DNA from 2 places in the Mycolicibacterium arcueilense genome. Region 2 is predicted to be linked to the other one. Evidence: riboswitches for the same ligand, from Rfam matches in the RefSeq annotation. Region 2 holds a riboswitch; the other holds the start of a gene.

Region 1 (3,815 bases), on a different contig from region 2:
TGCCGAGGCTTCCGAGAGGTACGACGAACCCACCGGGTTGCCGGCCCGGTTGTTGGTCCGGGCTGTCTCCACCAGGCCGGTGTAGACCGCCAGCCGGGCATTGATCCGGCCGAGCAACTGCACCAGCGATTCGTCGGTCAATCCGCTCGACGCCCGGGTCACCGCCACGGAGGCATCGGTGATGGCCTGCTCGTAGCGCTGCCGGACGTCGCGGGGCTCGGCTCCGGCGATGAAGGCCGTGGCCGCGGCGGCGTCGGCGACCGACAGTGTGGTGTAGAGCTGGCCCGCCGCGAACGCGAGAGGCTCGGTGTGATCGAGCACGGTGGTCAGCGCCTGCTGGCGGTCGTTGATCGTGGTGGAGGTGGCGAACGCACTGGCGATAACAAGTGCCGACAACACGAGCCCGATGGTCAAGATGCGGCCCGGAGTGGTCCACAGAAACCACCACCGAGGATGGGCAGGCGTGGTCGGCGACCGGGACGCGAGCGGTTCGGTCGAGGGATGTGCCAACTCCACAGTCACCTGCGCACGGACCTCATTTATTTCGGTGCTTACGGCTGTCCCCACACTATAAAAAAATTCTAAGAGCGCCCACTTAGGCTCGCGGAGAAATTGGGGTCCACCGAAACAGACGGCGTTCCCTAAGCTGTACGCGTGCGTGGCGACGGTGACGGCTGGGTGTTCTCCGACAACGGCGCCCGGTATTGGGGGCGTCACGGTGCCGCGGGGTTGCTCCTGCGCGCGCCCTGGCCGGGTGGATCGGCCGCTGTGCTGCTGCAACATCGCGCGCCGTGGAGTCATCAGGGCGGAACCTGGGCCTTGCCCGGAGGCGCGCGTGACAGTCACGAGACCGCCGAGCAGGCCGCGGTCCGGGAGGCCAACGAGGAAGCCGGCGTGACGGCCGAGCAGCTCACCGTCCGGACCACCGTGGTGACGGCCGAGGTGGCCGGTATCGGTGGCACGCACTGGAGCTACACCACCGTGATCGCCGACGTGCCCGAACCGCTGGAGACCATCCCGAACCGGGAGAGCTCGGAGTTGCGTTGGGTGGCCGAGGACGAAGTCGCGGCACTGCCGCTGCATCCCGGGTTCGCCGCCAGCTGGGAGCAGCTGCGGACGGTGACGGCCTCGCTACCGCTTGAGGTCAACCCGCCGCGCTGACAGCCGCCTTCAATTCCTCGGCTGCCGCACGCGGGTCTTCGGCTGCGGTGATCGCGCGGACCACCACGATGCGCCGGGCCCCGGCCGCGAGCACCTCGGGCAGCCGCTGCTGATCGATCCCGCCGATCGCGAACCACGGCTTGGCCGGATTGAGCGCCGCCGTCGAGCGCACCAGCTCGAGTCCTGGCGCGGTCCGGCCGGGCTTGGTCGGCGTCGGCCAGCACGGGCCGACGCAGAAATAGTCCACCTGCTCATCGATCGCAGCCGCGGCTTGCCCGGCGTCATGGGTGGAGCGGCCGATCACCGGACGGTCCCCGATGATGCCCCGTGCGACGTCCAACGGCAGATCGTCCTGGCCCAGGTGCAGTACGTCGGCCCCGGCCGCCAGCGCGATGTCGGCGCGGTCGTTGACCGCCAGCAGTGCGCCGTGGCGGCGGGCCGCGTCGGCGAGGATCTCCAGCGCTTCGAGTTCTTGCCGGGCCTCCAGCGGGCCGAACTGTTTCTCGCCGGCCGAACCCTTGTCGCGTAGCTGGATCAGGTCCACCCCGCCGGCCAGCGCCGCGTCGGCGAATTCAGCCAGGTCACCGCGCTCCCGGCGGGCGTCGGTGCACAGGTACAGGGTGGCGCGCTGCAAACGGTCGACCGGTGATTCCACACCGCGACGGTAGCCGGTACCGCCCGAGTACCCTGGACTGGCAATCAATACGGGAGTCCCGGGGACGCGGGGCTGAGAGTGGGCACACGGACCGGCCCTGACCGTCACACCTGATCCGGGTCATGCCGGCGAAGGGAGCGGATATGGCGCGGACACTCGCCGTCATCGGCGGCGGTGTGATCGGGCTGTCGGTCGCACGCCGGGCTGCACTCGACGGTTGGACCGTGCGGCTGCACTGCACACGCGAGCACGGAGCCTCGTGGGTGGCCGGCGGCATGCTCGCCCCGCACAGCGAAGGCTGGCCGGGTGAAGAGCAGATGCTGCAGATCGGCCTGGAATCGCTGAAGCTGTGGCACTCGGAATTCCTCGACGGGCTGGCGCCCGAGGTGGTCACCGCGCGGGAGTCGCTGGTGGTCGCGGTCGACCGGGCCGACGTGTCCGACCTGCACACCGTGGCCGAATGGTTGTCGGCCCAGGGGCAGCCGGTCGAGGTGACGACGGCCGCGCGGGACGTGGAACCGCTACTGGCACAGGGTATCCGGCACGGGTTCCGGGCCACCACCGAACTCGCCGTGGACAACCGGGCCGTGGTCGACGGGCTGGCCTCACACTGCGAACGACTGGCGGTGCGGTGGGCTGGGCCCGTCGAGAACCTGGAGGATGTTGAGGCGGACGTCCGGGTGATCGCCAACGGCATCGACTCCCCGAAGCTCCTGCCTGGTCTGCCCGTGCGCCCGGTCAAGGGTGAGGTACTGCGGCTTCGGTGGCGTCAAGGCTGTATGCCGGTGCCGCAGCGCGTGATCCGGGCCCGGGTGCACGGGCGCCCGGTCTACCTGGTGCCGCGGGCCGACGGCGTGGTGGTCGGCGCCACCCAGTACGAGCACGGCCGGGACATCGCGCCGGTGGTCAGCGGCGTGCGCGACCTACTCGAGGACGCCTGCGCGGTGATGCCCGCGCTCGGCGAGTACGAGCTGGCCGAGACCGCGGCGGGGTTGCGGCCGATGACACCGGACGGGTTGCCGATCGTCGAACGGGTCGACGAGCGCACGCTGGTGGCCGTCGGGCACGGCCGGAACGGATTTCTATTGGCGCCGTGGACCGCTGAGCGGATCGCGGCTGAGCTCGAGATGAGTGTGGGAGCGAAATGATCACCATCACGGTCAACAACGAGACCCTCGAGGTGGACGAGCAGACCACCATCGAAGGGCTGCTGGAAACCCGGGGCTTCCCGGACAAGGGCATCGCCGTCGCGCTCGACTGGACGGTGCTGCCCCGCGCGGAATGGGACCAGACGCTGGCCGACGGTGCCCGGGTAGAGGTTGTGACGGCGGTGCAGGGTGGCTGACTCCGCCTTGAGGATCGGTGGCCGGGAGTTCGGTTCCCGGCTGATCATGGGTACCGGAGGCGCACCGAATCTGGCTGTGCTGGAAGAGGCCCTGGTCGCCTCGGGCACAGAGCTGACGACCGTGGCCATGCGACGGGTCGACGCGTCGGGCGGAACCGGAGTGCTGGATCTGCTCAACCGGCTGGGCATCGCGGCGCTGCCCAACACCGCGGGTTGTCGCGGCGCGGCCGAGGCGGTGCTCACGGCGCAGTTGGCCCGTGAGGCGCTGGGTACCGACCTGGTCAAGCTCGAAGTCATCGCAGACGAACGCACACTGCTGCCCGACGCCATCGAATTGGTCAAGGCCGCAGAACAATTGGTCGACGACGGGTTCATCGTCCTGCCCTACACCAACGACGACCCGGTGCTGGCCCGCCGGCTGGAGGACACCGGCTGTGCCGCGGTCATGCCGCTGGGCTCGCCGATCGGTACCGGCCTGGGTATCTCCAACCCGCACAACATCGAGATGATCGTCGAGCAGGCAGGGGTGCCGGTGGTGCTGGACGCCGGGATCGGCACGGCATCGGATGCGGCGCTGGCGATGGAATTGGGTTGTGACGCTGTGCTGTTGGCGACTGCCGTCACCCGGGCTTCCGATCCACCGACCATGGCCGC
Region 2 (3,815 bases):
CGTCGTACGGCGCGAGCAACTCGGCCATCGGGTTGTAGCCGAGGAAGGCCGCGAAGAGGCTGCCGACCGGGGGCAGGTTCGCCACGTCGTTGGCCACCGAGGCCGAGACACCCTGCTGGGTCAGTCCGCTGGTCAACGCCGCCGGCAGCGTGTTGGCCAGCCCGACGATCATCAGGGAGAAGAAGATGCCGATCGACAGCGAGTTGCCCGCGTTGAAGAACGTGGACCGCACGCCGGAGGCCGCCCCACGCTGACCGGCCGGCACGCTCGACATGATGGCCGCGGTGTTGGGGGCCGTGAAGATGCCGCCGCCGAGGCCGTTGAGGAACACCAGGATCGCGAACACCCAGTAGTCGAAGTTGACCGGGATCATCAGGAGCGCCACGAAGGTGGCCGCCATCAGCAGCATGCCGCCGACGGTCAGCGGCCGCGCACCGATGCGGTCGGAGAGCGACCCGGCGATCGGCGCGGCGACCAGGAACCCGACGGTGACCGGCAGCAGGTAGATGCCGGCCCACAGCGGGGTGGATTCGAAGCTGTAGCCGTGCAGCGGCAACCAGATGCCCTGCAGCCAGATGATGAGCATGAACTGCAGCCCGCCGCGTCCGACCGAGGACATCAGCCCGGCGAGGTTGCCCATACCGAACGCCGCCGATTTGAACAGTCGGATGTCGACCATCGGTGACGACACCTTCAACTCGACGGTGCAGAACGCCACGAGCAGCAGCAGGCCGATCGCGATGGAGCCCAGCACCCACGGGCTGGTCCAACCGGTGGTCGAGTCGCCGTAGGGCTGGATGCCGTAGGTGATGCCGATCAACAGGACCGTCAGGCCCAGCCCGAAGGTCAGCGTGCCGGCCCAGTCGAGCCGCCCGGCGGTGCGGACACCGAGTTCCTTGAGCGAGCGGTAACTCCAGATCGTGCCGAGGATCCCGATCGGCACACCCACCCAGAACACGGCCTTCCAGTGCCATTCGGACAGGAAGCCACCGATCAGCAGTCCGAGGAATGACCCGGCGACGGCGGCCACCATGTTGGTGCCCAGTGCCATGCCGCGCTGGTTGGCGGGGAAGGCATCCGTGAGGATGGCCGACGACGACGCCATCAGCATGGCGCCGCCGACACCCTGCACTACGCGCCAAGCGATCAGCCACACCGCACCGCCACCGAGCTGGAAGGGGTCGAAGGACAGCGCGATCGCGGCCACGGTGAAGACCACGAAACCGAGGTTGTAGATGCGCACCCGGCCGTACATGTCGCCGAGACGCCCGAACGGCACGACGAGCACCGCGGTCACCACCAGGTAGCCCATCAGCATCCACAGCAGGTAGCTGACGTTGCCGGGGGCGAGCGGGTTCAACCCGATGCCGCGGAAGATCGCCGGCAGCGAGATCAACACGATCGAGGCGTTGATGGAGGCCAGCAAGATGCCCAACGTCGTGTTGGACAGCACCACCCACTTGTAGAAGGGGTGGTCGTGATCCATCCGTTTGCGCCGGTCGGCGGTCTCGGCCTCGGCGGCGTCGACGCCTCCGGCCGCGTTCGTCATCTCAGTCGTCATTCCGTCTTCGCTCTAGTGGCAATCGAGGGGCGCTGGGCCCAATACGTGTAAAACACATATATTAGCTATACAAATCATGTGTGGGCAATCTGAGCGGGCCTCGAATCTCGCCGTTTTCGACCCGAGGGTCGCCAAACCACGCGATCGGCCAACCCTGGAGTCGAAAACGGCGGCATTTCCCAACGCAGCTCGAACCCCACAGAAACCGTGGGCCGGCGATGGCTCCGTGAACGCCCGACAGGCCCTATTTGCGCGACTCGACACGGGCGCAGCTGTACGCCCGCAAATAGCAGCCCTGGCCTAGACAGTTCCGAGACCCGGTAGATTCTCCGCTCCAAGTCAGGGCTCCCTTTGTGCCGCAACACTATTCACATTCATTAGACATGCTCTAAGTGTCGGGTTGCAGCCACCTGGTGACTGCAATCCGCGGCGTAAGTGCCGCGAAGGCCTGCCCACACCAAACATGACCGTTACTACCCAGCGGAGTACATCTGCGCTAGGTTGGGCCCTGCAAACCACACACGCGGGAGTGCGCACGAGCGCACTGAGAGGACGGGTACGCCCGTCGACCGTAAGAACCTGACCGGGTAATGCCGGCGTAGGGAGATGAAAATGAGTAGTAGCGTTTTTGTTGACGGCACTGTCGACGCATCAGTGACCACCGGTCCGATCACCGGAAGCACCAAGGTCTATCGCGAGATCAATCATGACGACACGACGATGCGTGTGCCGTTTCGCCGGGTGAACCTGACCAACGGGGACCATCTGGACCTGTACGACACCTCGGGCCCGTACACCGACGACGGCGCGGTGATCGACCTGAACTCCGGCCTGCCGTCACGGCCCGGGATACACAAAGACCGCGGCACCCAGTTGCAGCGGGCCCGCGCCGGCGAGATCACTGCCGAGATGGCGTATATCGCTGAACGCGAAGGCGTTTCACCAGAGCTGGTGCGTGACGAGGTAGCTCGGGGCCGGGCGGTCATCCCGGCCAACCACAACCACCCCGAGGCCGAGCCGATGATCATCGGCAAGGCGTTCGGTGTGAAAGTCAATGCCAATATCGGTAATTCGGCCGTCACGTCCTCGATCGGCGAGGAGGTCGACAAGATGGTGTGGGCCACCCGGTGGGGTGCCGACACGATCATGGACCTGTCGACCGGCAAGGACATCCACCAGACGCGGGAGTGGATTCTGCGTAACTCCCCCGTTCCGGTCGGCACCGTGCCGATCTACCAGGCGCTGGAGAAGGTCAACGGGGACCCGACCAAGTTGACGTGGGAGATGTACCGCGACACCGTGATCGAGCAGTGCGAGCAGGGTGTCGACTACATGACCGTCCATGCCGGCGTGCTGTTGCGCTACATCCCGCTGACGGTCAAGCGCGTCACCGGCATCGTGTCGAGGGGCGGGTCGATCATGGCGGCCTGGTGCCTGGCGCACCACACCGAGTCGTTCCTGTACACCCACTTCGAGGAACTGTGCGAGATCCTGGCCCGCTACGACGTGACGTTCTCCCTGGGCGACGGGCTGCGACCCGGGTCGATCGCCGACGCCAACGACGAGGCCCAGTTCGCCGAGCTGCGCACGCTGGGCGAGCTCACCAAGATCGCGAAATCCCATGGCGTGCAGGTGATGATCGAGGGGCCGGGCCACGTTCCCATGCACAAGATCGTCGAGAACGTGCGACTCGAAGAGGAGTGGTGCGAGGAAGCGCCGTTCTACACACTCGGCCCGCTGGCCACCGATATCGCTCCGGCCTATGACCACATCACCTCGGCGATCGGCGCGGCCATCATCGCCCAGGCCGGCACCGCGATGCTGTGTTACGTCACGCCCAAGGAGCACCTGGGCCTCCCGGACCGCAAGGACGTCAAGGACGGCGTCATCGCCTACAAGATCGCCGCGCACGCCGGCGACCTCGCCAAGGGACACCCCCGCGCCCAGCAGCGCGACGACGCACTCTCCAAGGCGCGCTTCGAGTTCCGCTGGCACGACCAGTTCGCATTGTCGTTGGATCCCGACACCGCGCGCGAGTTCCACGACGAGACACTGCCCGCCGAACCGGCCAAGACCGCGCACTTCTGCTCGATGTGTGGCCCCAAGTTCTGCTCGATGCGCATCACGCAGGACATCCGCGATGCCTACCCGGACGGGGTGGCCCCGGAGGATATCGAGCGCGGCATGGCGGAGAAATCGCAGGAGTTCGCCGACCACGGCAACCGCGTCTATCTACCCTTGACCACGTGAGGCT

The links. A riboswitch is a leader RNA that binds a small molecule or an ion and turns the genes downstream of it on or off. The one in region 2 is predicted to bind thiamine pyrophosphate.
Region 1: linked by a shared signal. The riboswitch ahead of thiO (glycine oxidase ThiO) and the one ahead of thiC (phosphomethylpyrimidine synthase ThiC) in region 2 are both predicted to bind thiamine pyrophosphate.

What each region holds. Positions count from the first base shown of each region.
Region 1 covers NZ_JBZTYL010000027.1:68,220-72,034, reverse strand. The annotation lists gene glnX (protein kinase G-activating protein GlnX) at 1-522, opposite strand, end outside; gene AC4LGL_RS27110 (NUDIX hydrolase) at 655-1,161, shown strand; gene thiE (thiamine phosphate synthase) at 1,145-1,816, opposite strand; TPP riboswitch at 1,856-1,970, shown strand; gene thiO (glycine oxidase ThiO) at 1,960-2,964, shown strand; gene thiS (sulfur carrier protein ThiS) at 2,961-3,161, shown strand; gene AC4LGL_RS27090 (thiazole synthase) at 3,154-3,815, shown strand, end outside.
Region 2 covers NZ_JBZTYL010000019.1:9,396-13,210, reverse strand. The annotation lists gene AC4LGL_RS20025 (MFS transporter) at 1-1,561, opposite strand, end outside; TPP riboswitch at 2,075-2,184, shown strand; gene thiC (phosphomethylpyrimidine synthase ThiC) at 2,174-3,811, shown strand.